Regions from separate parts of the Massilia sp. BGA-UO-ETr-WB1 genome, predicted to be linked through region 1. Evidence: predicted binding sites of a transcription regulator. Region 1 holds the regulator's gene; each other region holds the start of a gene.
The links. Region 1 encodes sigma-54, which starts transcription at its own class of promoters, with help from an activator protein. Its sites were predicted from a motif close to TGGCANGNAANCTGCTTT; they were not measured.
Positions count from the first base shown of each region.

Region 1 (9,851 bases):
CCGTTCCAGTTCCCCACCGAGGACGTGCTGGGCCTGCCGATCCGCAAAGTGGTGATCCCGGTGGCGGCCGGCCGCAACATCGCGGTGCTGCTGGAAGCCGCCGTGCGCAACACCATCCTGCAACTGCGCGGCATCGATACCCTCCAGGAATTCATGGAACGGCAACGGCAGGCCATGAGCGGGGACTAGCCCCGCCCACGGCCAACGTTGCCGAGGAGCCGCGCCTTGCAAGGCGCGCCCGTTCCGCAGGCGCGGAGCTGCGCTCCACGAATTCCCTGCTACACCAGCGGCAGGCGATGAGCGGCGATCAAGTGCCTATCGCGCCGCGATTTGTTCGCTAACGCACCTATCGCGTAGTCTTGATGTATTATCTTTAGCTATGCGTATCGTGCTCATTACCGGTATATCCGGCTCTGGAAAATCCGTCGCCCTCAATGTCCTTGAGGACACGGGCTATTATTGCGTGGACAATCTGCCGCCGGCCTTGCTGTCGCAACTGGTGTCGCAGCTGACCGACGAAGGCACGCAGGCGCTGGCCGTGGCGGTCGACGCGCGCAGCGCCGAGTCGCTGGCCAACCTGCCGGACGCCGTGCAGGCGCTGCGCGGGCAAGGCCACGACGTCAAGATCATGTACCTGACGGCGAACACCCATTCGCTGGTGGCGCGCTTCTCGGAAACGCGCCGCAGCCACCCGCTGTCGCACGAACTGAAGCCGGGCCAGAATCCGGCCGCGCGCCGCACGCTGATCGAATGCATCTCCGAAGAGCGCGAGCGCCTGTCGGCCATCGAGCAGCTGGGCCACGTCATCGACACCTCGGAACTGAGCGCCAACAAGCTGCGCGCCTGGATCAAGGACCTGGTGCAAAGCGAGAACGCGCCGCTGACGCTGTTCTTCGAATCGTTTGCCTTCAAGGTGGGCGTGCCGCTGGACGCTGACTTCGTGTTCGACGTGCGCGCGATTCCCAACCCCTATTACGACCTGGCCCTGCGCCCGATGACGGGCCGCGACGCGCCGGTGATCGCCTTCCTCGACGCCCAGCCCAGCGCGGACGAAATGTTCAAGGACATCCGCGATTTCGTGGCCAAGTGGCTGCCGTCGTTCAAGACCGACAACCGCAGCTACCTGACGGTGGCGGTGGGCTGCACCGGCGGCCAGCACCGCTCGGTGTACATGGCCGAACGCCTGGCGCGGCATTTCCACCCGACCGAGCAGGTGGTGCTGCGCCACCGCGAGCAGTCCTGACGTTTTAAAGGTGGCGCAGCGGATGCGCGTGCGCCGGCCACGGCGGCGCGAAGAACGCGGCCACCATCTCCGGCGTCACCTCCTCCAGCGCCGCTGGCGACCACTTGGGCGCGTTGTCCTTGTCGATCACCAGCGCGCGCACGCCTTCCAGCACTTCGCCATGTTCGAAATTGCGGCGCACCAGGTTGCGTTCCATGCGCAGGCAGTCCGCCACGTCCAGCGCGGCGCCGCGGTTCAGCAGCTCCAGGGTCACGCACATCATCAGCGGCGAGCGGCTTTGCATGGCCTTCAGCGCCGCCTGCGCGAACGCGCCTTCGTCCGCCGCCAGCGAGGCCATGATGGCCGCCACGCTGTCCGCCGCGAAGTGGCGCTCAATCGCGGCGCGCTCGGCCTCCAGCACGCCTTTGCCGGCCTGGAACGGCGCGGCGAAGGCTGCGATGGCGTCGCGCAGCCCGGCGCCCGGCGCCGCCTCCAGCAGGCCGCGCAGCGCGTCCCACGCATCGGCCGGCACGTAATGGTCCGCCAGGCCCACGTAGAGCGCATCCGCCGCGCCCACGGTCAGCCCGGTCAGGCCCAGGTAGCGCCCCAGGCTGCCCGGCGCGTGCGACAGGAAATGGCTGCCGCCCACGTCCGGGAACAAGCCGATGTTCACTTCCGGCATGGCCATTTTCGTGCGGTCCGTGACGATGCGCACGCCGCAGCCGGGGCCGCCCTGCGCGATGCCCATGCCGCCGCCCATCACCACGCCGTCCATTAATGCGATATACGGTTTAGGGTAATAGTGGATCAGGTGGTTGAGCGCGTACTCCTCGGTGAAGAAGTCCTCCAGCAGCGCGCTGCCGCCCTGCGGCGTGGCGTTGCCCACCTGGTGGAAGAAGCGGATGTCGCCGCCGGCGCACAGGGCTTTCTCGCTGCTGCTGCGTATCACCACGGCGGCCACGGCACTGTCGTCGCGCCAGGCCAGCAGCGCGGCCGTCAGGCTGCGCACCATGGCCAGGGAAAGGGAATTGAGCGCCTTGGGGCGGTCGAGGGTGATGAAGCCGGTGCCGTTGGCAACCTGGGTAAGGACGTGCTCGCTCATGCTGGATGTCTCTGGAATTGTTAGAGCACCATTTTAGCGCGGGCGCAAAAAAGGGCGCCAGATGCGCCCTTTGTTGGGAGTGCCGCTGACCTTTACGCGGTCGGGGCAGGTTCGTACGTGTCCGGCAGATGCTTGATGGCGTCGTGGCCATGCTCCTGCACTTTGGCTTTGTACTTCATGACTTGGCGGTCCAGTTTGTCGATCAGCGTATCGATGGCAGCATACAGGTCTTGCGACAGGCTTTCCACGTACACGGTCTTGCCGGACATGCGCAGATTGATTTCGGCCTTTTGCCTTTTGTCTTTCTCGGTGAGGTTATCTACAGTCAGGATGACAGCAATATCAATAACTTGATCGAAATGGCGCTTGACCCGTTCCAGCTTGTTCTGCACGTATTCACGGATGGCGGGGGTCACTTCGAGATGATGTCCACTGATGGTGAGATTCATACACACTCCTAAAGATAAGGGCTCATACGCTGTCGAATGTTATTGGAGCGCAGGGGAACCCAAGTAAAACTACAAAGCTTTACGCAGACTTACCGGAGGGATTTTCAGGGCTTCGCGATATTTGGCAACAGTCCGTCGCGCAATTACCATGCCCTGTTCACCCAGCATGTCCGCAATCTTACTGTCGGATAAAGGATTTTTCGGGTCTTCAGCTCCTGTCAATTGCACAATCAGCGCCCGTATCGCCGTCGAGGATGCTTCTCCTCCTGCTTCGGTGGCGACGTGACTGCCAAAGAAATATTTCAACTCAAACATCCCATGCGGAGTCAGCATGTATTTCTGAGTTGTTACGCGAGAAATAGTGCTCTCGTGTAGTCCCAGTGTATCAGCAATTTCACGCAACACAAGGGGTCTCATGGCGACCGCGCCATGGCTGAAAAAGTTCTTTTGTCTTTCTACTATCGCTTGCGCCACGCGCAGGATGGTGTCGAAACGCTGGCGCATATTCTTGATCAGCCACTTGGCTTCCTGCAGCTGCGCGCCCATCGCCGACTCGCCCTTGCCTTGCTTGAGCATGTTGGCGTACAGCGCGTTCACGCGCAGGCGCGGCATCACGTCGTTGTTCAAGGTGACCTGCCAGCCGTTGCGCGCCTTCTTCACGATCACGTCCGGCACCACGTAGTCGGACACGTCGGAGGCGAACTCGGCGCCCGGATGCGGATTGCACTGGCGGATCACCGCCTGCGCTTCGCGCAGGTCTTCATCGTCGCAGTCGAGGGCTTTTTTCAGCTTGTTGAATTCGCGCTGCGCGAACCAGGCCAGGTGCTTTTCCACGATGCAGATGGCCATGCGGCGCGTCACCAAAGGCACGCCGGGCATGCGCTTGATCTGCAGCGCCAGGCACTCGGAGGCGCTGCGCGCGCCCACGCCGATGGGGTCGAAACTTTGCAGCAGCGTGAGCGCCGTCCGCAGCTCTTCCAGCTCCACGTCCGCCTCTTCCGGCAGGCGCGCGTGGATCTCTTCCAGCGGCTCTTCCAGGTAGCCGTTCTCGTCCAGCGCGTCGATGATCAGTTCCATCAGCACGCGGTCGCGCGGCTGCTGCACGGTCACGCGCATCTGCTCCATCAGGTGCTCGCGCAGGGTGCAGTGGCTCGCTTCGAGCTGCGGGCGCGAGTCCTCGTCGTCCGGCGCCTTGCTGCGGCCGGCGTCGCTCCAGTCGGTGTCGGCCTCGGCGCCGCTGGCGCTGTCGCCGTCGCCGCCCGCGCCCTCGAAGGGATCGCCCTCGCCGGCCGGCGCGCTGTCCTGCGCCGGCGCGCCCACTTCGGCCGGCGACGCGTCCGCGCCGTTAGGCTGGGTCTGGTTGATGGCGCCGTCGCCCAGCAGGCGCAACGAGCGGTCCAGCGGGTCGTCCAGCCGCTCGAGCAAGGGGTTCTCGCCCAGCAGCTGTTCCAGTTCCTGGTGCAGCTCCAGCGTGGACAGCTGCAGCAATCGGATCGACTGCTGCAGTTGCGGCGTCAGCGCCAGGTGCTGAGAGGTGCGGAGTTGCAGTGACTGTTTCATGGGCTAATTCACGAATTACATGCGGAAGTGTTCGCCGAGGTAGACGCGCCGCACCGATTCGTCGGCGATGATGTCGTCCGGGCGGCCGGACGCCAGCACGCTGCCCTGGTTGATGATGTAGGCGCGGTCGCAGATGCCCAGCGTCTCGCGCACGTTGTGGTCGGTGATCAGCACGCCGATGCCGCGCTCCTTGAGGAAGCGCACGATGCGCTGGATCTCGATCACGGCGATCGGATCGACGCCGGCGAACGGCTCGTCCAGCAGCACGAAGCGCGGATTGGTGGCCAGCGCGCGTGCGATCTCCACCCGGCGGCGCTCGCCGCCCGACAGCGACAGCGCCTGGTTCTCGCGCAGCTTCTCGATCTGCAGGTCGGCCAGCAGGCGGTCCAGGCGCTCGTCGATCTCGGCCTTCTTCAAGGCCTTGCCGTTGACGCGCTGGATCTCCAGCACGGCGCGGATGTTGTCCTCCACCGTCAGCTTGCGGAACACCGACGCCTCCTGCGGCAGGTAGGACAGGCCCAGGGTGGCGCGCTGGTGGATCGGCATGCTCGACACGTCCACGCCGGCGATGTCGATGCTGCCCGCGTCCGACGGCACCAGGCCGACGATCATGTAGAAGGAGGTGGTCTTGCCGGCGCCGTTGGGGCCCAGCAGGCCCACCACTTCGCCGCATTCGACCTGCAGCGACACGTCATGCACCACCTGGCGTTTGCCGTAGGTTTTCTGCAGGCCGCGCACCACCAGGGTGCTGGTGCAGCCTGGCGCGGCTGGGTTGCCTGCGGTGCTTGGGGTTGCGTCGGCCATCGTTATTTCCCCGCCGCCGGTGGCTGCGCCGGTGCTGCAGGCTTGGGCGTGGACGGCTGGATCACCATGGTGCCGCGGCCGCCGCCGGGCTTGCCCTCGCCGCTGGCGGTGTTGCGCACGCTGAACTGCTCGCGCCGGCTGTCGTAGGAAATGAACTCGCCGGACACTTCGTCGCTCGGCTTGCTGCCTTCCAGGCGGCGCACCTTGGCGTGCACGAACAGCTTGACCAGCTCGTTCTTGCCGTCGTATTCAATGCGCTCGGCCTCGCCTTCCATCCACTGGTCGCCTTCGCCGTCGCGCTTCTGGCGGAAGGTGGTCGGCTTGCCGCCGGTGCTGGTCAGCGTCACGTACTGGTAGCCTTCCGGGTCCTTGGTGACCACCGCCTTGGCCGCCTTCATCAGCAGCGTGCCGCGCGTGAGCACCACGTTGCCGGTGAAGGTGCTGACCTGCTTGACGTCGTCGACGTCGGCGTTGTCGTAGTCGATCAGCGTGGGCTTGGTGGAGTCGGCCTTCTCGGCCTGCACCAGCCCGGCCGCGCACAGCAGCAGGGCCGAAATCAGGAGTTTTTTCATCATCTGTCCATTCACTTATTTGGTTTGCGCCGGCGGATACACGATCCGCCCGCGCCCCTGCAGTTCAACCTGGCGCGTGGCGTTGTTCGCCTTCATGCCGGAGCCGGTGGCGGTGGCGCCGCCCTGCACGATCTGCACCGGCTGGTCGGTTTCCATGCGGTCCTCGTCCGGGTAGACGGTGAGCGCCTGCGTCGTCATCCGCATCGCCTGGCTCTTGCCCTGCGCCGCGCGGTCTATCTTCACATTGCCCTGCAACTTCACGCGCGTGTTGTTCTCGTCCACGCGGGCGCGCTCCGCCGTGATGTCCATCGGCGGATGGGTGCTGCTCAAATTGCGCACCAGCGGCTTGTCGATCTCGGACGAGTCGTCGATCGGGCGGTGCACCAGCTTGTCGCCGGCCACGATGTAGCTCGGCTTGCCTTCCTTGGTCATGCGCACCACGCTGAACTGGTCGATGATGTAATCGGGCTCGTTCAGGCGCTTGTCGGCCAGCATGTCCTCTTCGCCCCGGTTCAGCAGCTGCAGCAGCCAGAACGTGCCGAAGGCGACAAAGACCGCGATGACCAGGGTCATGCTCAAGCGCCAGCGGTGTGCGGTTCGTTTACGCATATTTACGCATGTCTCACTATCTTATCTTCTCGGACCCGTCTGCTCACACCAGGAACTGGGCCATGACCTTATCGTAATTGCCGGTGGCGCGCAGCACGAATTCGCACACCTCGCGCACCGCGCCGCGTCCGCCGCCGGCCTCGGTCACGTGGTGCACGCGGCTCAGCACGTCGGCGCGGCCGTTCGGCACGCCCACCGCGAAGCCGACGCGTTTCAGGATCACCAGGTCCACCACGTCGTCGCCGATGAAGCACACCTGCTCGGCGGCCAGGCCGGTCTTGGCCAGCAGGTCGTTGAACGGGGTCAGCTTGTCGTGTCCGCCCTGGTGCACGAACTCGATGCCCAGGTCGCGCGCGCGGGCCGTCACCTGCGGCGAACGGCGCGCGCTGATGATGGCCGTCAGGATGCCCGCTTCCTGCAGCAGCTTGATGCCCAGGCCGTCCTGCACGTTGAAGGTCTTCATCACTTCGCCGTCCGGGCCGTAATGCAGGCTGCCGTCGGTGAGCACGCCGTCCACGTCGAAAATCATCAGCTTGATGTTGGCCGCGCGCGCCACGTTTTCCAGATTGTAGGCCTTGTTCATCAGATCACCTTGGCGCGCGTCAGGTCGTGGATGTGCAGCGCGCCGGCCAGCTTGCCGTCCGCGTCCACCACCAGCATCTGGTTGATGCGGAACTGCTCCATGATGGCCACCGCGTCCACCGCCAGCTTATCAGGCGAAATGCTGCGCGGATTGGCATGCATCACATCGCGGATGATGACCTTGCTGAAGTCCTGCACTTTTTCGATCATGCGGCGCAGGTCGCCGTCGGTGAACACGCCCACCGGGCGGTTGTCCGCATCGACGATGGCGGTCATGCCCATGCCCTTCTGGGTGATTTCCAGCAGCGCGTCCGGCAGGCGGGTGTCCAGGCCCACGGACGGGATGGCGTCGCCGCTGCGCATCACGTCGCGCACATGGGTCAGCAGGCGGCGGCCCAGCGCGCCGCCCGGGTGCGAACGGGCGAAGTCCTCTTCCTTGAAGCCGCGCAGGTCCAGCAGCGCCACGGCCAGCGCGTCGCCCAGCGCCAGGGTGACGGTGGTGCTGGCGGTGGGCGCCAGGTTCATCGGGCAGGCTTCCTTGGCCACCGACACGTCCAGGTGCACGTCGGCCAGCTTGGCCAGGCTCGAGCCGGGCTTGCCGGTCATGGAAATGAGGGTGCTGCCCATGCGCTTGACCACCGGCAGGATGGCCATCAGCTCCGAGCTTTCGCCGGAATAGGAGATGGCGATGAAGGCGTCTTCCGCCGTCACCATGCCCAGGTCGCCGTGCGCGGCCTCGGCCGGGTGCACGAACAGCGCCGGGGTGCCGGTGGAGGCCAGCGTGGCGGCGATCTTGCGCGCGATATGGCCGGATTTGCCGATGCCGGACACCACAACGCGGCCTTTGCAGTTCAGCAACAGGGCGACCGCCTTGCCGACGCTGTCGTCGGTGGCCAGGCGCGCGTGCATGGCGGTAATCGCGTCCGCCTCGATCTGCAGGGTTTCTCGGGCCAGCGCCAGTGCGCGCTCGGCCGTGTTGTTGTCAAAAGCTTTCAGCATGGGATTTCCATCGGTTACACTCATGCCGGAAGTATAGCCGAATTGCGAAAGCAAAAAACTTGCCAGTCCTAACAAACAACGGGATCAGCCCCCTAAATGGAAGCGCCGCATGTTTTCACCGCTTGAACTGACCCTCTTGCTGCTGGGCAGCGCCGTGCTGGGCGTGGTGGCGTTCCGGATGATGCACCTGCCGCCCATGCTGGGTTACCTGACGGTGGGCATCCTGATCGGGCCGCACGCGCTGGGGCTGGCCGCGCAAAGCGAAGCCAGCCACATCCTGGCCGAGTTCGGCGTGGTGTTCCTGATGTTCTCCATCGGCCTGGAATTCTCGCTGCCCAAGCTGATGGCCATGCGCGGCATCGTGTTCGGGCTGGGCATGGCGCAGGTGACGGCCACCATCGCCGCCACCATGCTGCTGGGCTGGCTGCTGGCCTGGCAGCTGCCCGGCATCCATATCAGCTGGCAGGCCGCGTTCGCGCTGGGCGGCGCGCTGGCCATGTCGTCCACCGCCATCGTGGTGAAGATGATCACCGAGCGGCTGGAGCTGGAAAGCGAGCACGGCCGCAAAATCATGGGCATCCTGCTGTTCCAGGATCTGGCCGTGGTGCCGCTGCTGATCCTGATCCCCTCCCTCGCCAAGAACCCGGACGACCTGCTCGAAACGCTGGCCTGGGCCGGCGGCAAGGCCGTCATCGTGCTGGTGCTGCTGCTGTTCGTGGGCCAGAAGCTGGTGCGCGGCTGGTTCGCCATCGTGGTCAAGCGCCGCTCGCAGGAGCTGTTCATGCTGAACCTGCTGCTGATCACGCTGGGCGCGGCCTGGATCACCGAGAAGGCCGGGCTGTCGATGGCGCTGGGCGCCTTCGTGGCCGGCATGCTGATCTCGGAAACCGAATACAAGCACCAGGTGGAGGAAGACATCAAGCCCTTCCGCGACGTGCTGCTGGGGCTGTTCTTCATCAACGTCGGCATGCTGCTCAACCTGCGCCTGGTGCTGGAGAACTGGTGGCTGGTGCTGGTGCTGCTGGCCGGGCCGGTGCTGCTGAAATTCGCCCTGATCGCCGGCCTGGCCAAGCTGTTCGGCTCGTCCGACGGCGTGTCCATGCGCACCGGGCTGGCGCTGGCGCAGGCCGGCGAGTTCGGCTTCGTGCTGCTCAACCTGGCCGGCGGCGTGGCGCTGATGGACCCGTTCATCATTCAGGTGGTGCTGGCGTCGATGGTGCTGTCGATGCTGCTGGCGCCGTTCATCATCGCCAATTCGGACAAGCTGGTGATGAAGGTGTCGAGCAACGAATGGATGATGCAGTCGCTGGCGCTGACCAAGATCGCCACACGCACCATGAGCACGCAAAAGCACGTGATCGTGGCCGGCTTCGGGCGCAGCGGCCAGAGCCTGGCCACCTTGCTGAGCGAAGAAGACATCGCCTACCACGCGCTGGACCTGGACCCGGAGCGGGTGCAGGAGGCGCAGACGGCCGGCGCCAACGTGTCCTACGGCGACGCCGGGCGGCGCGAAAGCCTGATCGCGGCCGGCATCTACCGCGCCAGCGCGGTGGTGATCACCTACGCCAGCACGGCGTCGGCGCTGCGGGTGCTGCACCTGGTGCACGAGCTGGCGCCGGCCCTGCCGGTGATCGTGCGCAGCCACGACGATACCGACCTGGACCGCCTGAAGGCGGCCGGCGCGGCCGAGGTGGTGCCGGAACTGATGGAAGGCAGCCTGATGCTGGCCTCGCACGCGCTGGTGATGCTGGGCGTGCCGCTGCGGCGCGTGGTGCACCGGGTGCAGGCCGCGCGCGAAGCGCGTTACGCGTCGCTGCGCGGCTGGTTCCACGGCGCCAGCGATGCCGGCGAAGACGACGACATGCTGCGCCTGCACTCGGTCACGCTGGGCGACAACGCCAGCTGCGTCGGCAAGACGCTGGCCGAAGTGGAGATTGGAGCGGCCGGCGCCG
Region 1 covers NZ_JCAQOT010000024.1:835,632-845,482, reverse strand. The annotation lists gene hprK (HPr(Ser) kinase/phosphatase) at 1-189, shown strand, start outside; gene rapZ (RNase adapter RapZ) at 380-1,243, shown strand; gene AC56DV_RS16985 (enoyl-CoA hydratase/isomerase family protein) at 1,248-2,324, opposite strand; gene hpf (ribosome hibernation-promoting factor, HPF/YfiA family) at 2,417-2,773, opposite strand; gene AC56DV_RS16975 (RNA polymerase factor sigma-54) at 2,843-4,333, opposite strand; gene lptB (LPS export ABC transporter ATP-binding protein) at 4,349-5,137, opposite strand; gene lptA (lipopolysaccharide transport periplasmic protein LptA) at 5,140-5,712, opposite strand; gene lptC (LPS export ABC transporter periplasmic protein LptC) at 5,725-6,282, opposite strand; gene AC56DV_RS16955 (KdsC family phosphatase) at 6,362-6,901, opposite strand; gene AC56DV_RS16950 (KpsF/GutQ family sugar-phosphate isomerase) at 6,901-7,899, opposite strand; gene AC56DV_RS16945 (monovalent cation:proton antiporter family protein) at 8,009-9,851, shown strand, end outside.

Region 2 (9,851 bases), on a different contig from region 1:
GCAGGCCGACCGCCACCGTGCCGGCCTGGCGCCGCTGCGCCACGTCGATCACGTCCACCTGCTCGGCTTCCTCGGCGCTGACGTAGAGCCAGCGGCCGTCCGGGCTGAACACGGCATGCTCGGGGTTGCGGCCCTGGACCGGGATGTCGGCCAGGCGCTCGCCGCTGCGGGCGTCCACCAGCGTGACGCTGTTGCCCTCTTCCACCGCGACGGCGGCGTAGCGGCCATCCGGCGACACGCTCACGCCTTCCGGCGATTTGCCCAGCGCCAGCGGGGTTGGCGTGGCGCCGCCGGCGCTGTCGAGCATCAGCAGCGTGTTGCTGCCGGCGTCCGTCACGAACAGCCGCGTGCCGCCGGGAACCGCCGCAATGCCGCGCGGCCGCTTGCCGGCCGCCAGGCTGCGCAGCACCGTATCGGTGGCGGTATCGACTACGCTGACCGTGCCGGACTTCTCGTTGGGCACATAGGCCAGCGGCGCCGCATTGGCAGCTTGGGCAGATTGCGCCAGCAAGCAGGGGAGGATTGCAGAAACGGTTGCAAACACGCGCGCGGCGCGTAGACAATACGGGGTTTTCATGACTGCCTCTTGAAGGATCGCGCCTGCGGGATGCGCGCGCGTGCAGCAGACGATGCAAGCGCCATGCCACGCGCGCGGCGCGGAGCAGCCATGGCAGGTATATTGCTTACGGGTTGAAGCAGACTTGCCGGCCCCCGCCAGGCAGGCGAGGAACTCAACCAAGGAGATTGACCATGCAGCACCGATTTCGTTTGAGGGCTGTCGCAGCCCTGTTCAGCGCTGGCGCCCTGCCGCTCACGCCCACCGTCCACGCGGCCGATGCAGCCGGTGCGGCCGATGCAGCCGTCGTCATCGTCAGCGGCAGCCGCGTGGAACACAGCAGTTTCGACTTCCCGGCCGCCGTCGACGTGGTCGGCGCGGAGCGCATCCGCGACAGCCAGATGCGCGTGAACGCGTCCGAAGCCCTGGCCTCCGTGCCAGGCCTGGTGGCACAGAACCGCCAGAACTACGCGCAGGACTTGCAAATATCGTCGCGCGGCTTCGGCGCCCGCTCCGCCTTCGGCGTGCGCGGCGTGAAGCTGATCGCCGACGGCATCCCGGCCAGCATGCCGGACGGCCAGGGCCAGGCCGCCACCTTCAACCTCGACATGGCCGAGCGCATTGAAGTGCTGCGCGGCCCGTTCTCTGCGGTGTACGGCAACCACGCCGGCGGCGTGGTGCAGCTGTTCACGCGCGACGGCGACGGCGCCCCCAGCGTGGAAACCACCCTGTCCGCCGGCAGCGACGGCGCCCGCAAACTGGACCTGAACGCGCAAGGCAAGTCGGGCGGCATCGGCTACGTGCTGGACGCCTCCCGCTTCGACACCGACGGCTACCGCGACCACAGCGCGGCGCGGCGCGACCAGGCCTACGCCAAGCTGACGCTGGCGCCGGGCGCCGGCGGCAAACTGACCATCACCGCCAGCGGGCTGCGCCAGAAGGACACGCAAGACCCGCTCGGCGTCACCTGGGCCACATGGCGGCGCGACCAGCGCGCCGGCGAAACCGACGCCACCGACACGGCAACGCCCAAGCGCACCTTCGCGGAACGCTACAACACCCGCAAGAGCATCGACCACAAGCAGATCGGCGCGGCGTGGGAGCAGAGGATCGGCGCCGGCGACAGCAAGCTGCGCGTCACCGTCCATGGCGGCAACCGCCAGGTGATCCAGTACCAGGCCTTCTCGCGCGCATTCCAGGCCCCGGCCAGCCATTCCGGCGGCGTGGTCGATTTCGACCGCGATTTCAGCGGCGCCGACGTCAGCTGGGTGGACGTGCGGGCGCTGGCGGGCGGCAAGCTGACGTCCACGGTCGGCATCGAATACGGCCGCTCGAAGGACGACCGCAAGGGCTACGAGAACTTCAGCGGGACCGAACTTGGCGTGAAAGGCAGGCTGCGGCGCGACGAAACGGACAAGGTGAGCAGCACCGATCCCTACCTGCAAGCCGAATGGGCACAGGGGCCTTGGGTGCTGAACGCGGGCCTGCGGCACAGCCGCTTCAAGGTGGACGTGAGCGACCGCTATCTGTCCAACGGCAACGACAGCGGCGGCTTGCGCTACAGCCGCACCACGCCGGTGGCCGGCCTGCTGTACAAAGTATCGCCGGCGCTGAACGTGTACGCCAGCGCCGCGCGCGGCTTCGAAACGCCCACGCTGAATGAGCTGTTCTATTCCGGTACCGGCGGCGGCTTCAATTTCAAGCTGCAGCCTGCCCGCAGCACGCACGCTGAAGCCGGCGTGAAAACCATGCTGGGCAGCGGCACCCGCATCGACGCGGCGCTGTTCCAGGTGCGAACCGACGACGAGCTGGTGGTGGATGCGTCCAGCGGTGGCCGCACCAGCTACCGCAATGCCAGCAAAACGCTGCGGCGCGGCGCCGAAGTGTCCGCCGAAACGGCGCTGGGCCATGGCTTCAGCGCGCGCGCGGCGCTGACGGCGTTGCGCGCCACATACGACCAGGCCTTCGGCAACGTGCTGAAAGGCAGCCGCCTGCCGGGCGTGCCGAATGCCTACGCCTATGGCGAGCTGGCCTGGCAATTGCCGTCGCGTGCACTGGGCGCCGCCGTCGAAACGGTGGCTGCGGTCCGTGTCTACGCGGAAGACAGCAACACCGAGAAGACTGCGCCCGGCTATGCCATCGTCAACCTGCGCGTCACCGCACAGCAGCAAGCCGGCGGCTGGCGCTTCAAGCAGTTCGCGCGCCTGAACAATGCGGCTGACCGTGCCTACGTGGGATCGGTGATCGTGGGCGATACCAATAAGCGCTACTACGAGGGAGCGCCGGGCCGCAACTGGCAGCTGGGCGCCAGCGCGCAGCACCAGTTCTAACGAGGAAAACCACGGCCGCCAAAAGCGGCCGGCGCTGAAGCGCCGCCATGGCGCCACGGCCTGGTTCAGCGCCGCCGTCAGAAGCGGTAGCGCAAGCCGGCCGAGATAGAGCGCGGCGCGCCGGGCGCCACAAAGCGCGCCAGTTCAGCCTCGCCGCCCGCGCCGTGCGGACTGGCCAGTTGCCCGCCCGGGAACATGTCCGCGCCCACGGCGCCGAAAGTCTCGTAGCGGCGGTTGCCCACATTGTTCACGCGCGCGAACAGCTCCCAGGCCGCTTGCGGCTTGTAGCTGAGGCGCAGCGCCAGCAGCGCATAACCGCGCGTGCGCAGGTCGGCGCGCTGCGGCGCCCCACCCTCTTCCGTATCGGCGGACAGCCCATCCTCATTGCCCTGCGTGCCCTGGCTGGACACCGCGCGCCATTCCGCGCCCAGCGTGAGTCCGCCGCCCGCCCTCCAGTCCAGCGCCAGCTTGGCGCTATGCCGGGGCAAGCCCGCAATGCGCGTACCGGGCGTGACCGCCACGTTGCGGGTGCCGGTGAACAGCGAGCCGTTCGAGGCATACACGGCGTCCAGCCAGCTATAGCTGAAGCGCGCGGCAAACGGACCGCGCTCGGCGGCCGCGCTCAAGTCCAGCCCCTGGTGGCGGGTGCGGTCGAAGTTGGAGAAATAGCCGTGCTGGGTCAGTCCCGCGCTGCGGAACAGGATGTCGTCCTGGTTGCGGGTGCGGTAGATGGTGGCGGTGACCGAGTCGCGGCCGGCCTGCCAGCGTGTGCCCGCCTCCACCGTGCGCGACACCACCTGCTTCAGATAGGGGTCGGACTGCAAACCTACCGGCAGCCGGCAAGGCTGATCCGGATCGGCGCAGCCGAGTTCTATCACGGTCGGCATGCGGGTGCTCTGCGCGGCGTTGGCAAACACCGTCCAGCCGGGCGCAGCTTCATGCGCAACGCCGAGCGCGGGATTCAGCTTGCGATAGCTGAATGCCTCGCGCGGCTGCGGCACGCCCTCGTTGCTGATGGTGCTGGCCACGCGCGCATGGCCATAGCGGGCGGATGCGGTCAGCCAGGTTCGGGCAGTGAGGGCCCAGGTGCCGCTGGCGTAGGCGCTGCTGCTGCGCGCCCTGCCGTCGACCGAAGCATCCAGTTCCCGCTCGCCGCCGCCGGCGGACACGCCGCGCAACGCGTCGAAGCCGGCTTCCTGCTCGTACTGCGCAAAACCCACCTTGCTGCGGTCGTGCGCCAGCCCGGCCATCAGTTGCAAGCCGGGCAGCTGCGCCGACCATTGCGCGCTGAAGCCCTGGCTGCGCTGGCGTGTGCTGCTGGTGTTCAGCGAGGCGCTGTGCAAGGCGGCGCCCTGCGCCCGCGTGTGGGGGCACTCGTCCGGCTCGAGCGGCTGCCCGCCGGCGCCGAAACCCTCGCCGCACGCTTCCACGTAGTCCGCGTACTGGTCATCGACGTCGCCGTTCACCGTGTCGCGGCGGCTATTGCGCAGATAGGCGGCAACCGTCAGCTGCATGTCCGGGGCGAGGCGGCGAGTTACGCTCGATTGCGCCTGGCGCAGCCGGTTGCGCGTTTCGTCAGGCCAGGTGTAAGCGGAACGGCGGTCGTGCTCATACAGGCCGTCCGGCAGCAAGCCGTTGCCAACCAGGCGGCTTTCGCCGCCCAGCATGGTGAGCTGCCATTCTGTATCGCGCTCCACCCTGCCCAGCTTGACGAACAGATTGGCGAGCCGCCCATCCGAATGCGCGCGCCAGCCACCGTCGCCGAACAAGGTGGCGGCGGTAAACAGATGCCACCCGCCGCGCGCAGCGCCGTAGGCCAGGTCGGCGCGCCGCTGGCGGTGGCTGCCGCCGCTGATGGCGCCGCTGAAGCCGGGGTCGCTGGCGCCGGAGCGCGTGTTCAGCGCCAGCGCACCGCCCAGCGTGTTCAGGCCGTACAGGGGATTGGAGCCCGGCGCCAGCAGCACGCTGCCGATCGCCGCTTCCGGCAGCATGTCCCAGTTGACCACGTCGCCAAAGGGTTCGTTCACGCGCACGCCGTCCAGGTAGACCGAGATGCCCTGGCCCGTGCCCAGCACCGGCGAAGCGCGAAAGCCGCGATAGGTCAGGTCGTTCTGGAACGGGCTGCCGGAAATTTCGTTCACGTTCACGCCGGCAAAGCTGCGCGCCAGCAGTTCGCTCAGGTTGCCGCCGTCGGCGCGCGCCAACGCCGCGTCGGTCGCGGTCTGCACCGCATACGGCAGGGTTTTGCGTTCCACGCCCAGCCCCGGCAGCGGCGCCATACCGACGATCTCCACGCTGGCTATCGGCGAGGCGTGGGCGGCGCCGGCCATGACCGCGCCGTGCGCCAGCGCCGATACGGCCAGCACCAGCTGCCTGCGGCGGATGCCGGCCGCGCCGCGCCTGGCAGCTTGGCGGGCGCCAGCCGCGTTCATGGCTGCACCATGCGCACCCCGTGCTTGGCAAAGATGGCCTGCAGTTCGCCGCTGGCCCGCATCTCGTTCACGGCCGCCTGCAGCAGGCGCGCCACGTCCTGGTCATCCTTGCGCACCGCCATGCCGACCGCCCAGCCGTTGCGCGGCAGACGCTGGAACACCGCCTGCTCCAGCGGGAACGCGGGATCGCCCTTGAACACGGCCTCGATTTCCGAACGGTTGGCCAGCACCGCATCCAGCCGGCCCGCTTTCAGCTCCTCCAGCGCGGCGGCGGCCGTGGGGAAGATGCGCACGTTGTCGCGGAAGCGGCCATTGCCTTCGCCCAGCAGCACCATGGCCGCGATCGACACCTTTTCCACGCCCACGCGCTTGCCCGCCAGCGCCTCGATACTGTCGAACGCCGGCATGGCCTGCGCGCTGCGCACCAGGCGCACCGCCTCCACGTGGTAAGGCGCGAAAATCTGCACCTTGTCGTTCTCCGCCATCAGGCGGCTGTCGACCGGCACGTGCAGCAGCACGTCGGCCGGGCCGTAGCCGAGGTAATGTCCCTTCCACACCATGTTGCGCAAGTCGTCGCCCAGGTTCTCGCCGGCCGGGAAAGGCAGCAGCGTCAGCCTGAGTTTGAGCTTTTTGGCCAGCGCCTCGGCCAGGTCGATATCGATGCCGGCGCCATGGTCGGAGAACGGCGCGAACTCGCTATAGACCGCCACCTTCAGCGTGCCCGTTTGCTGCAGTTTGTTCCAGTCGGCCTGCGCCGGCAGAACGGTGGCGGCCAGCGCCAGCGCCGCCGCAGCCTTGCGGTAAATATGGGAATGGAGCATGGCGTCCTCCCGGCGTCAGTTGGTTTCGCGGCGGGTTTCCAGATAGGTCTTGATGGCCCACATGGCTTCCTGGTTGAAGATGCCCTCGAACGGAGGCATGTACACCGCGCCGTTGCGCACCTTGCCGGCGCGGATGGAGCTCAGGTAGTAGGCGTCCACGTCCTTGAAGCAGGCCGCTTTCTTGGCGGCGTTCTTGATATTGGCGCAGTCGCGGTCCATCAGCCGCAGGTCGGGCGCGATGCCGCCCGATACCGCCTCCAGGCCGTGGCAGCGCGCGCAGTTCTGGTTGTAGGCGGACGAGCCTATCTTCAGCGCCAGCTTGTTGCCCTTGTAGGGATTCTCGTCGCGCCATTTATCGCCCAACGGCGCCAGGCCGGTGGTGTCCACGCCTTGCGGCGTGACTGCGCCATGCGCCTGGGCGCCGAAGGAAGCGATGAGGGCTGCGGCCGCGATGCAGAGGGTAAGTGCGCGTTTCATGATGCTGTCTCCTGTAGTTGTGAATAGCTGCTTATCCACCAGGAGCAATTGGCGTGCCACGCGGTTTTGCCATGCGCGCGCTGGCACGGTGTGCCAGTTTGGAACAGGTGTTACGCCATCAACAGGCGGAAATGGTACAAGTGCTGTGCCGCTCGCCCGCTTCGAAGCGGATCTCCACCGGCAGGAAGCGCCCGATCACGCCGGCATTGGTGAGCGCATGCTGCGACACGCGGTCCAGCGTGAACTTGCCGCCGCCCGCCAGCGCCATCGGCAGCATCAGCTGGTCCGCCAGATGTTCGCCCACGGCGGCCCCGGACGCGATATAGCGGCGCGCTTCGCCGAGCGCATGCCGGGCCACTTCCTCGGCCCGCACGGCCTTCTCGCCGAAGCCTGCGAATACCTCGGTAACGTATTCGGACTCCAGCGTGATGAGCAGCACATTGCCCGGCCCCTCCTCGTCCGGCAAGCGCCGCTCATGCAGTTGGGACTCGGACCAGCCCAGTCCCGTGGCCACGCATTCCAGTTCGCGCCGCGCCACGCGCGATGGCACGCCCGCAACCAGGCTCTCGGCATAGGAATTGCGCCGCGCGCCGGGTGACACCAGCTCGATGCGCCGCAGCTGCGCACAAGGCTGCACGCGCGCGACGATTTCGCCGCCGCCGGCCGGATAGAAGCCATGGCGCTTCAACTCTATCGCCAAATCCGCCCCCATCGCGGCCATCACGCGGCCATAGCTGCGCTCGAGGAAATGCGCGGGCGGCGCCTTGGGATTGTGCGTGCCGCCGCTGACCGTCACCGTGGACGGCGCATCGGCGAACAGCAGCGCCGGCAGCAGGGTTTGCAGCACCAGCGTGCTGCTGCCGGCGGTACCGATGGCGAAGCGGTAGCTGCCGCCACGGATGCGGCCTGGCCGGAACGCCAGCTCGCGCGCGCCCACCACCGCCTGCGACACATCCGCTCCGCACACCGCAGCCGCAGCCTGCACCGCAACCAGGTGCTGCCGCATCAAGCCCGGCTTGGCGCGGTTGGCGCGGATGTTCACGATGCGGAAGGGACGCCCGGTAATCATCGACAGCGTGAGCGCGCTGCGCAGCACCTGGCCGCCGCCCTCGCCCTGCGAGCCATCCAGCTCTATCAAGCCGTCCATCATCGTCATCCTTTCACGCAGACGACCTGCTTCAGCGTGTGCACCACTTCCACCAGGTCGCGCTGGGCGTGCATCACCGCGTCGATGTCCTTGTAGGCCATCGGAATCTCGTCGATCACGTTGGCGTCCTTGCGGCACTCCACGCCCTGCGTGGCGCGCACCTGGTCTTCCAGCGTGTAGCGGCGCTTGGCCTCGTTGCGGCTCATGGTGCGGCCCGCGCCGTGGCTGCAGCTGTTGAAGCTTTCCGGGTTGCCCTTGCCGCGCACGATGAAGCTCTTGGCGCCCATCGAACCCGGGATGATGCCCAGCTCCCCCTCGCGCGCCGACACCGCACCCTTGCGGGTCACCAGCACGTCCTTGCCGAAATGGCGCTCCTTCTGCACGTAGTTGTGGTGGCAGTTCACGGCCTCGACGTGCGTTTCGAATGGCTTGGTGATCACGTTGCGCACCGCCGCGATCAGGTTCTGCATCATCACCTCGCGGTTCATGCGCGCGAATTTCTGCGCCCAGCCCACCGCTTCCACGTAATCGTCGTAATGCTGCGTGCCCTCGTTCATGTACGCCAAATCCTTGTCCGGCAGGTTGGCGATGTGGGCGCGCATGTCCTGCTGCGCCAGTTCGATGAAGTGGGTGCCGATGGCATTGCCCACGCCGCGCGAACCGGAGTGCAGCATGAACCACACCGCGCCCTGCTCGTCCAGGCACACCTCCACAAAGTGGTTGCCGCTGCCCAGCGTGCCGAGGTGGCGGTAGTTGTTGGTGTTCTTCAGCTTGGGCGTCTTCTGGCAGATGACGTCGAACTCGTCCTTCAGCTGCTCCCAGGCGGCGTCCACCGCCGACGGCGGCGTGTGCCAGGAACCCTCGTCGCGCCCCTTGTAGCCGCGCGTCTTCGGCGTCATGCCGTGCGGGATGGCTTTCTCGATGGCGCTGCGCAGCGGCCCCAGGTTGTCCGGCAGGTCGCGCGCGTTCAGCGTGGTCTTGGCCGCCATCATGCCGCAGCCGATGTCCACGCCCACCGCCGCCGGGATAATCGCGCCCAGCGTCGGGATCACGCTGCCGATGGTCGAGCCTTTACCCAGGTGCACGTCCGGCATCACCGCGATGTGCTTGTAAATAAAGGGCATCTTCGCCGTGTTGGCCAGCTGGGCCTTTGCCTGCTCTTCGACAGGCACGCCGCCGGTCCACATCTTCACCGGGCTGCCGCCCTGGTTATCCAGCAATTCGTAGGTTTCTTTTTTCATGATCGTTCCATTTAATCCGGTTTATACATCGCCGACAAGGGCGGCGAGAATGCCGTGCCAGACGAATATGCATGCTATTGCAATCACCGTGCCACATCGAGGCAGCAAGCTAAGTACTTGATAAATATAGAAACTTCGATTGTCACTCCAACAGGTGTTTTGTGATAAATTATCCCTAAAGATAAATGCTTATCCACCCATGAAAAAGAAGACAGTCATCCTGGGCTTCGTCGGCACCACGCTGGACAGCGGAAACGGCAGCGCGCGCTGGGAAAAGTGGCGGCCCACGGTGGCCATGGCGCAGCACGAGGACCTGGTGGTCGACCGCTTCGAGCTGCTCTACAACGGCAGCTACGGCCCGCTCGTCCAGCAAGTGGCGCAGGACATCGCCGCGGTATCGCCGGAGACCAGTGTTGCCCAGCACAAGCTGCACATCCGCGACCCTTGGGATTTCGGCGACGTCTACGGCGCCTTGTATGACTTCGCGCGCAGCTATCCGTTCGATCCCGACAAGGAGGAATACTGGATCCACATCACCACCGGCACACACGTGGTGCAGATCTGCCTGTTCCTGATGACGGAGGCGCGCTACTTTCCCGGCTGCCTGCTGCAGACTTCGCCGCCGCGCCGCCACGCTGCCGGCTCGCCCGGCAACTACACGCTGATCGACCTGGACCTGTCGCGCTACGACCAGATCGCGCAGCGCTTCGCCACGGCGCAGCAGGAAGGCGTGGCCTTTCTCAAGTCCGGCATCGCCACGCGCAATCCGCAGTTCAACCTGATGATCGACGAGATCGAGCACGTGGCCGTGCGCTCGCGCGCGCCCATGCTGCTGATGGGCCCCACC
Region 2 covers NZ_JCAQOT010000022.1:13,393-23,243, forward strand. The annotation lists gene AC56DV_RS08415 (beta-propeller fold lactonase family protein) at 1-577, opposite strand, end outside; gene AC56DV_RS08420 (TonB-dependent receptor family protein) at 751-2,886, shown strand; gene AC56DV_RS08425 (TonB-dependent receptor) at 2,964-5,318, opposite strand; gene AC56DV_RS08430 (substrate-binding periplasmic protein) at 5,315-6,139, opposite strand; gene pedF (cytochrome c-550 PedF) at 6,155-6,616, opposite strand; gene rtcA (RNA 3'-terminal phosphate cyclase) at 6,735-7,772, opposite strand; gene AC56DV_RS08445 (RtcB family protein) at 7,769-9,004, opposite strand; gene rtcR (RNA repair transcriptional activator RtcR) at 9,204-9,851, shown strand, end outside.
Region 2: a site for sigma-54 is predicted at 6,658-6,675, ahead of pedF (cytochrome c-550 PedF). Genes of this name have one in related genera too.

Region 3 (9,851 bases), on a different contig from region 1:
ATTTGAGTTCGATCCCGAGTGCGAAGTCGGCGGCGGCACCTGAGCAAGCGACTGCTAGAGCCCGAGGTATGAGCAATTGATTCGTTTGCAGTGCATTCAAATATCGGTATCCTAAAATTATGACTGGCCTTTAAGGAATTCAAGTGAATAATATCCAGTGCAAATCTATCTTCTCTCGCATTAGCGACGTCTTTACTACCGAAATCCAAGCGAAGAAAGCTGTCGCAGAGATGCGTCTGTTGACTGACGACGAGCTGCGCGCGGTTGCTGGCGGCCCTGAGCTCGAAGTAGGCAACGGCACCTAATCAATCAATCGTTACTGGGCGCGCTCACATAACGTTGCAGCACTGCTGCATTCGTTTCTGAGCGGCCCTCCCGGCGACCAACCGAAGTAGTACAGACGAAAGTGTAGCTGACCTCGCATTTGACAGTGTGCGCATCTCTTGGCTACCAAAGCCTGCGATAGCACACACAATCAGTCACTTAAACTGAACCCAATATGCCAAACACCAAACACAAATCTGTTTTTGCCTGCATTAGAAACATCTTCTCTATCTTCCCTAATGAGACGTCTACTGCAAAACCTGTGGCAGGGATGCGGCCGTTGACTGATGACGAACTTCGGGCTGTTGCGGGTGGTCCGGAAGTTGAAATAAATGACGGAAATGGTGGCCGCTAACAACACCAGCGGCTGCAATGGGCCGCTGAAGGACGACGAGCCGCAGCCATTGCTGACGTCATAGAATTTACCCGGACTAACGCCTCAAGCCATCAACTAATGACCAGCGCGCCAAGATAACGCCTTAACGCCTCGGCCGGCGTTCTAAGCTGCGTCCCAGATCTGTGAATGCTTATCCAGCAGCTTTGTACATAGTCGGCTGCGAAATTCCCGGCGCAAGCACGACGTTCAGTACGCGCCATCCGCTGGCGGCGATTCTACGAAAACTCAGCAAAAAAAGACAAAGCTAGTTGCGCATGTTACAAAGTGTGCATTTCCCGAATGAAAAATTCTATACGATGATGCATACCAATTAGCCACCTAGGAAATGATATGCTACACACACAACAAGAGTCCATTTTTTCCACCGTCCGCAAGATCTTTACAGGCGAAAAGCCGGCAAAACAAGCCACAACTGAAATGCGTTCACTGACTGACGACGAATTGAGCGCGGTGGCTGGCGGCCCTGAGTGCGAAGTAGGCAGTGGTGGCTAAGTCATCAGCTAATGCCCGCGCGGCGAGTAGCGACATAGCGCCGCGGCTGGCGTCTTGAGCTGCGCGGCGCAGTGTCTCTTTAACTATTCCAGGGGATTCAGTATGCAACAAGCACAACAAGAATCAATTTTCTCCAGCAGCCGTAAAATTTTTGCTGGCAAGGCACCAGCGCAGAAGCCTGCAGCTGAAATGCGCCCACTGTCTAACGACGAACTCCGAGCGGTAGCCGGCGGCCCCGAAGTCGAAGTTGGCAACGGTCATTAATCCTCCACGAATGCCCACGCACCGTGTAGGGACGCGACGCCTCGCACAGCCAATGATTCATACCACAACAACCGTTTCAAGGATTTAATATGCAACACGTACAACAAGAATCCATCTTCTCCAGCGTTCGCAAGATCTTTTCAGGCGAAACGCCGGCGAAGAAACCTGCGACTGAGATGCGCCCACTAACCGAAGATGAGTTACGCGCTGTGGCGGGCGGACCTGAAGTCGAAGTAGGCAACGGCACTTGATCTATCAATCGGTGCCGAGCACGCTAAAGTAGCGCAGCATTGCATTGGAAGATGCTTTTGAGCTGTGCAGCAATGCCAGATAACTATTCCAAGGAACTATATGCAACATGCACGACAAGAATCACTTTTCGCCAACGTCCGTAAAATTTTTGCTGGCGAAACGCCAGCGCAGAAGCCGGTGGCTGAAATGCGTCCACTGACCCAAGACGAATTGCGCGCGGTGGCTGGTGGCCCTGAGTGCGACGTGGGTAACGGTACCTAAGCCATCAGCTAATGCCCAGCGCCCCAAGGTAACGCCTTAGCGCCTCGGCAGGTGTTCTGAGTTGCGCGGCGCAGCGGTCTACGGCTCCGTCGCAGGCCGCGAGCGCGGTGCGCAGTTCTTCTTCGGCGATCCGCTCGGGTCGCCGGATCTGCGGATGTTCGTCCAGCAGCTTGTACATGGTCGGCCGTGAAATGCCCAGTGCTTGCGCGGCGCTCAGAATCCTCCAGCCGTTGTCATCCATCGCGGCCAGCACTTCCTCCTGGTCCGGCATCGCGCGCCGTCCGCGCTTGGCTTCGGCCGGAGCTGATGGGCCATTGCCTGCCCCGCCCGCCGCTTGTCCCGCCCCCTGCCCCGCCCCCTGAGCAACCGCGTTTGCAAACCCGTCATCGCTCTGCGCTGCGGCTGACGATGCCAAGCGGGCGGCACTGCCCTGCGGCGTGGCCACGCTGCGCGTCAGCGCGCTCAGCAGCGGTACTTCGCCCATGCGCACCGACAGCAGCGCGCGCCGCACCACCTGCGCCAGCTGGCGCACATTGCCCGGCCAGTCGTAGCAGGCGCAGTCGCTCACCAGCGCAAACGGGAATTCCTCCGCCGCCGCCCCGCCCTCGGCCAGGAAATGCTGGATCAGCACGCCGATATCCTCGCGCCGCTCGCGCAGCGGCGTCATCGGGATCACATAGCTTTCCAGGCGCCGCAGCAGCGCGTGGTTGAAGGAGCCGCCGTACAAATCCTGGTCGGTCGCCGCGATCAGGCGCGCGCTGCTGCGCCGGTCGCCCTGCGCGCCGACGGGACGGTAGTCGCCGCTTTCCAGCACGCGCAGCAGCATGGGCTGCACCACGGCCGGCGTGTTGCCGATTTCGTCCAGGAACAGGGTGGCGCCGTCGGCCTCGCCGAACAGGCCCACCCGCACGCCCTGCGCGCCGGTGTAGGCGCCCTTGGCGGCGCCGAACAGTTCCACCGCCGCCAGCGATTCGTTCAGGGTGGCCATGTTCACCGCCACCAGCGGCGCGCCGGCGCGCGGGCCCATGGCGTGGATGGCGCGCGCCGCCACTTCCTTGCCGCTGCCGGTCTCGCCCAGCAGCAGCACCGGCATATTGGTCTGCGCGGCCGCGCGGATCTGCTCGCGCATCATGATGGCGGCGCTGCCCACGCCCAGCAGGCCGGCCACCGGGTTGTGACGCGGCAGCGAGGTGGCCCAGTGCAGGCACAGCAGCACGGCGCGGCCCAGGCCCAGCACGGCGCCTTCGGCCACGCGCTCGGGGCCGAGGTGCTGTACGCTGCGCACTTCCTCTCCGTCCAGCTCGAAGATCATGCGGCTGTCCGGCGGCGTCACTTCCACGCCGCCGTCCGGCGTGCGGGCGATGCGCAGCGGCTGGCGCGAGATGCCGCCGTAGCCGAGCGGCAGCCGGTCCTTGCCGGGCCGGCTGAACATGGGCATGAAGCGGCCCAGCTCGATCACTCCGTCACCGCTGCCGTCCAGGTACTGTTCGCCGATCCGCGCGGAATCGGGATGCCACAGCACCGTCAGCGCCAGCACCGGGCCGCCGGTCACTTCGGCGTCGCGCAGCGGCGAGGTCAGCGTGTAATCGGAATCGTTCAAGCCTGCAACCAAAATCTTCTCCTAGTGTAAATGACAATGTAAAGCCCGCCGGTTGACATGTCAATTAATGAAACGGAATGGTTGCAATATGCAAATGACCCGGCTTCCCGCGCTGGCGCCCGCTCTTGCGCGCAGGCATGGGGTTTGCTATTGACATTCAGTAACGATGAATTGCAGGAGCAACAATATGAAGACACGCAGTGAATTGACCGATATCCCGATGAAGAGCACTTACCAGGACGGCTTGTGCACCGAGGTCGCCATTGTCGGCGCCGGGGCAGCCGGATTGTACAGCGCCTGGCGCCTGGTTGCCGACGGCGGCCTGCCCGGCTCGCAGGTGCAGCTGTTCGAGATGGACGACCGCATCGGCGGCCGCCTGGAATCGGTCAGCTTGCCGGGCATGGACGTGGTAGGCGAGCTGGGCGGCATGCGCTACATGTCCTCGCAAGCCATCGTCGCCACGCTGATCGAGCATGTCTTCAGCCACACGCTGGAAAGCATCTCCTTCCCCATGGGCGACAACGCGCACCTGTTCGCCTTCCTGCGCAAGCAGTACCTGCGCGCCGACGCCTGGAAACGCGCCCAGTTGCGCGGCGACCGCCAGCTCACCCGCTACATGCTGAACGAGGTGGACATCGGCTACAGCGCGGACCAGCTGTTCAACAAGGTGGTGTACGAGGTGCTGACCGCCGACCCGTGGTTCAACGCGCGCTACGCGGACAAGGTGAAGCACTACGGCGCCTACGACTACACCTTCGAGCTGACCGCCGAGGACTGGAGCCGCATCAAGCCGCAGCTGCGCTACTGCTTCGCCGGCCCCTACCAGGACGCGCTGGTGAACGAGCTGGGCTTCTGGAACATGCTGAAGGACCGCGTGGGCCAGGAAGGCTACAACTTCCTGGCCGACGCCGGCGGCTACTACTCCAACACCATCAACTGGAACGCCGCCGAAGCGCTGCCCTACATGGTGGGCGACTTCTCCAACGCCGGCACCGAATACAAGACCATCGCCGGCGGCTACGACGGCATCGCCTACGCCTTGGCGGACGCCTACCTGGCCGAGCCGGGCGCCTGCATCTGGCGCGAGAACCAGCTGCTGGGCTTCACGCGCTCGAGCAAGCAGGGCTACCGCTACACGCTGCACTTCCTGAACCGCCCGGGCCGCGCGCCGTGGGCGGTGCACGCCAACAGCATCGTGCTGGCCATGCCGCGCCGCGCGCTGGAACTGCTGGCGCAGGACAACTTCTTCTTCCGCAACGACGAGCTGCAGAACAATATGGCGGCCGTGATTCCTGAGCCGGCCTACAAGATCCTGATGGGCTTCGAGCAGCCGTGGTGGCAACAAAGCTTCGGCGCGCAGTCCGGCCATTCCATCACCGATCTGCCGCTGCGCCAGTGCTACTACTTCGGCAGCGATCCGTCGAACAGCCATTCGCTGCTGCTGGGCAGCTACAACGACATGCGCACCACGCCGTTCTGGCAGGTGCTGGCGCGCCACCCGGAGCCGTTCCAGCCGCGCGCCACGGCGCTGGTGGCGCCCGCGCAGCTGCTGGGTCTGCAAAACGTGCAGGCGTCGCAGCGCATGGTGAACGAGGCGATGAAGGAATTGCGCGAGCTGCACGGCAGCGGCGTGAGCATTCCCGAGCCCTATGTCACCTGGTACAAGGACTGGTCGGCCGATCCCTACGGCGGCGGCTACCACGCCTGGCGCGCCGGCTACGCGGTGGACCGCGTGATGCCGTTCATGCGCAAGCCGGACCGCGCGGAAGCCGTCCACATCGTGGGCGAGGCCTATTCGGACCAGCAGGGCTGGGTCGAGGGTGCGTTCTGCGTGGCCGAACGCATGCTGGAGGAACACTACGGACTGCGCCGCCCGCAGTGGCTGGACCCGCGCTATCACCTTGGTTACTAAGGAGTGTGCACATGCAGGTAGCTTATCAGGTTGAACTGGACCCGCTGCAGCTCGAACTGCGCGTGCAGCTGCATATCTCCGGGCTGACGCCGCGCGAAACCACGCTGCTGGCGCCGGCCCTGGCGCAGGGCGATTACGACTTTGAACAGTTCTGCCGCGCCGTGGGCGACGTGCGCGCCTTCGATCCGGCCACCGACAAGGGCATCGAGATGCATCGCCACGGCTGGTCCTGCTACACGGTGCAGCAGCGCTCGGACAAGCTGGGGCTGTCCTACCGTTTGGCCGCGCTGCCGGAAGCGGGCGGTGTTGGCGGTGTTGCCCGCGGCGGCGTCACCGGCCGCATCGCGCCGGCGGGCTGCTACCTGCGGCTGGCGCCGCATGCCGGCCCTTGCCGGGTGCTGTACTCGGTGCCGCGCGGCTGGGCCGTGCGCCATCCCGCCGGTACGCTGGCGCTGGGGAAAAACTACTGGGAATATGCGAACTACGAACAGCTGCTGGCCACGCCGGTGTCGTTCGAGGAGGAACGCCACGCGCTGCAGGTGCGCGTGGCGGCGGGGTAAGACTTATTCAGGACTTACTTGTAGAAAGCTTCGACCTTGCCGCTCAGTTTGATCAGCATGGGGCGGCCCTTGCGGTCCAGCGATTTGCCGGCGGCCACTTTGATCCAGCCTTCGCTGATGCAGTATTCCTCGACGTCCAGACGCTCTTTGTCGTTGAACTTGATGCCGATGTCGTGCTGCAGCACTGGCAGGTGGTGGTGAGGGCTTTTCGGGTCGACCGACAGGCGGTCCGGCAGTGGTGGTGGGGTGGTGGTATCGTTCATAGGCACTAATTATCCACTAAAAAAAGTTTCCCGCCTAGTTGATCCAGATCAAGTTCCCCCGCTGCAATGCGCGGCAGGCTCCGCTATCGTGAAGGTCAGGTCCGGCGCGCGGCCACCGCCGCCCGGCGCCTGCGGGAGATAGCGATGAAACTGACATTTCTGGGCGCCACCGGCACCGTCACCGGCTCGCGCTACGTGCTGACCAGCGGCAGCGAGCGCATCATGGTCGATTGCGGCCTGTTCCAGGGTTACAAGGCGCTGCGGCTGCGCAACCGCGAGCCGCTGCCGGTGGCCCCGGGGCAGCTCAGCGCCGTGGTGCTGACGCACGCCCACCTGGACCACAGCGGCGGCCTGCCGATGCTGGTGCGCGACGGCTTCAAGGGGCCCATCTACTGCAGCGAGGCGACGCGCGACCTGTGCCGTATCCTGCTGCCCGACAGCGGCCGCCTGCTGGAGGAGGAAGCGGCCTACGCCAACCGCCACGGCTACAGCAAGCACCATCCGGCATTGCCGCTGTATACCGAAGCCGATGCGCGGGCGGCGCTGGAACGCCTCACGCCGATGCCCTTCGGCCACACCTTCCGCGTCGGCAGCGCCTTCGACGCCACCCTGCAGCGCGCCGGCCACATCCTCGGCGCAGCCATGGTCCGCATCGAGGCGGACGGCGCCAGCGTCGTCTTCTCCGGCGACCTGGGGCGCCAGCACGATCCCGTGATGGCCGCGCCGGAGCGCGTCGAACAGAGCGACTACCTGGTCATGGAATCGACTTACGGCGACCGCGTGCACAATCCGGAAGACCCGGCCCTGCTGCTGGCGGCCACCATCAAGGCCACGGCGGCGCGCGGCGGCGTCACCATCATTCCATCCTTCGCGGTCGGCCGGGCGCAGACGCTGCTGTACTACCTGCAGCACCTGAAAGCGGCCGGCCGGTTGCCGCCGCTGCCGGTCTACCTGAACAGCCCGATGGCGGCCGACGTGACGGCGCTGTACCGCCGCCACCGGCAGGACCATCGCCTCAGCGCGCACGACTGCGAAGCCATGAGCCACGCCGCCACCATAGTCAACAGCGTGGACGAATCGATCGAGCTGAACCGGCGCCGGCTGCCGATGGTGATCGTGGCGGCCAGCGGCATGGCCACCGGCGGACGCGTGCTGCACCACCTGAAAGCGTTCGCGCCGGACCGGCGCAATACCGTCCTGTTCGCCGGCTTCCAGGCCGGCGGCACGCGCGGCGCGTCCATGGTGGCGGGCGCCGACGCCATCAAGATCCACGGCGAATACGTGCCGGTGCGGGCCCAGGTGCTACAGATCGACAACCTGTCGGCGCACGCGGACCAGGGCGAACTGCTGACCTGGCTGGGCGGCTTCCGCGCGCCGCCGCACCGCATCTTTCTTACCCACGGCGAGCCGCCGGCGGCCGAAGCGCTGCGCCAGCAGATCGCGCGCCACCTGCACTGGCAGGCGGAGGTCCCGGGCTACGGCGACGAGGTGGACCTGCAGCCGCTGCACCAGGAAGCGCCGCACTAGCACGGCGGCAGCGGCCATCAGCGGCGCCGGCGCTTGCCTGCCGGCGCCGCTACGCCGGGGCGCCCGGCTCCAGCCGCCGCTGCGCGGCGCCGCACAGGCGCCCGGCCGCCAGCGCCAGCTGCGGCGCCACGTCGATGCCGTTGCTGGCGTGCGCCACGGTGTTGCAGCTGATGATGCGCGCCGGTCCCGCGCGGCGCAGCATGGCCAGCGCATCGCCGCAGAACAAGGCATGCACCACCACGCATACCGGGGCGGCCAGGCCGGCCTGCCTCAACAGACCCACCGCCGCCGCCAGGGTGCGGCCGCTGGAGGCCATGTCGTCGAGCAGCACCGGCGTGGCGGCGCCGATCCCGCCCAGCCGGGCGGCGGCGTCGGCCACGCTCACGTCGCGGTCGCCGTGCCGCTGCTTGTCCAGCACCGTCCACGGGCATGCCGCCAGGCGCGCCACTTCGCTCACCCATTGCGCGCTCTCGCTGTCCGGTCCCACCAGGTGAGGCCGCTTCACGTTGGCCGCCAGCCACTGCGCGATGGCCGGCGCGGAAGGCGCCGCCTCGGCCGCCAGCGTGTAGGCGTGCCCCAGCGTGGGGTGCCGGTGTAGATGCGGATCGACCGTGGCCAGCCAGTCGGCGCAGCCCGACAGCAGGCGCGCCACGTGCAGCGAGGTGACGCCCTGCCCCGGCTCGAACGCGGCGTCCTGCCGCATGTAGGGCAGGTAGGGCAGCACCAGTCCCACGCTGCGCGCGCCCAGCTCGCGCGCCACGCTGGCGCACAGGTAGAGCGCGAACAGGCCGGCGTCCGGCCCGGCCGGGGCCGCCACCAGCGCCACGTCGCGCCCGTCCAGCGCGGCGCCGAAGCGCGGGCAGCACTCGCCGTCTGGAAAGCGGTGCAGCAACAGCGGCGCCGTCTCGCAGCGCCAATCGGCCTGCAGCCGCGCCGGCCACGCCTCGGCGCCGGGCAAGGCAAACAGCAGCGGCATCATCGCGTCTCCTCCAGCGTGATCATGTGCTCCTGGCTGCGCGCGTACGCCAGCGCGTAAGCCAGCTCGCCGGGCGACTCGGCGTGCAGGGTCAGCAGCGGCTGGCCGACCTCCACCAGGGTGCCCAGCGGCGCGTGGAACAGCAGGCCGGCGGCGGCCGCCTTGGGCGCGCCGGCCAGTTTGGCGCAGCGCGCCAGCGCGCGGTTGTCGATGGCCGCCACCCGCCCCGCGTGGACGGCGCACAGGTCCTGCGTGTAGGCCGCGCGCGGCGGCACGCGCATGCCGCCCTGGGCCGCGCAGATGGCCTGCAGCTTGCGCCAGGCCGCGCCGCTGGCCAGCACCTCGGTGGCCAGCGCCAGTCCCTGCCCGGCGGCGGCCTTGCCGCCCGCCTCCAGCAAATGCCCGGCCAGCAGCAGGCCGCGCCGGCGCAAGTCCTGCGGCGCGCCAGGCTGGTCCTGCAGCACCGCCAGCACGTCGTGCGCCTCCAGCGCCGGGCCGATGCCGCGCCCCACCGGCTGCGCGCCGTCGGTCAGCTCGATACCGACCGACAGCCCCAGCTGCCCGCCCACCCAGCGCAGGCGCTGCGCCAGCGCGCTGGCCGCCTCCAGCGAGCGCACCTTGGCCGTGCGCCCCACCGGGATGTCCACCAGCACGTGGGTGGAGCCGGCCGCCACCTTCTTGGACAGGATGGAAGCCACCAGCAGGCCGTCGCTGTCGAGCCCGAGCGGGCGCTCGACCCGGATCAGCAGATCGTCCACCGGGCTCAGCGCCATGGCGCCGCCCCAGGCGATGCAGCCGCCCTCCTGCTCCACCACGCGGCGCATGGCGGCCGCGTCCAGCGCCACCGGCGCCAGCGTCTCCATCACGTCGGCCGTGCCGGCCGGCGAGGTGATGGCGCGCGAGGACGTCTTGGGAATCAGCAGCCCGCAGGCGGCGGCGATGGGCACTACCAGCAAGGTGGTGCGGTTGCCGGGCAGGCCGCCCACGCAGTGCTTGTCCACCACCAGCGGCGCGTCCCAGCGC
Region 3 covers NZ_JCAQOT010000004.1:25,881-35,731, reverse strand. The annotation lists gene AC56DV_RS00415 (hypothetical protein) at 1-43, shown strand, start outside; gene AC56DV_RS00410 (hypothetical protein) at 144-305, shown strand; gene AC56DV_RS00405 (hypothetical protein) at 500-679, shown strand; gene AC56DV_RS00400 (hypothetical protein) at 1,052-1,213, shown strand; gene AC56DV_RS00395 (hypothetical protein) at 1,316-1,477, shown strand; gene AC56DV_RS00390 (hypothetical protein) at 1,567-1,728, shown strand; gene AC56DV_RS00385 (sigma-54-dependent transcriptional regulator) at 1,995-3,590, opposite strand; gene AC56DV_RS00380 (flavin monoamine oxidase family protein) at 3,778-5,502, shown strand; gene AC56DV_RS00375 (M61 family metallopeptidase) at 5,514-6,062, shown strand; gene AC56DV_RS00370 (DUF3297 family protein) at 6,077-6,325, opposite strand; gene AC56DV_RS00365 (MBL fold metallo-hydrolase RNA specificity domain-containing protein) at 6,470-7,852, shown strand; gene AC56DV_RS00360 (ribose-phosphate diphosphokinase) at 7,902-8,831, opposite strand; gene AC56DV_RS00355 (thymidine phosphorylase family protein) at 8,828-9,851, opposite strand, start outside.
Region 3: a site for sigma-54 is predicted at 3,724-3,741, ahead of AC56DV_RS00380 (flavin monoamine oxidase family protein). Genes of this name have one in related genera too.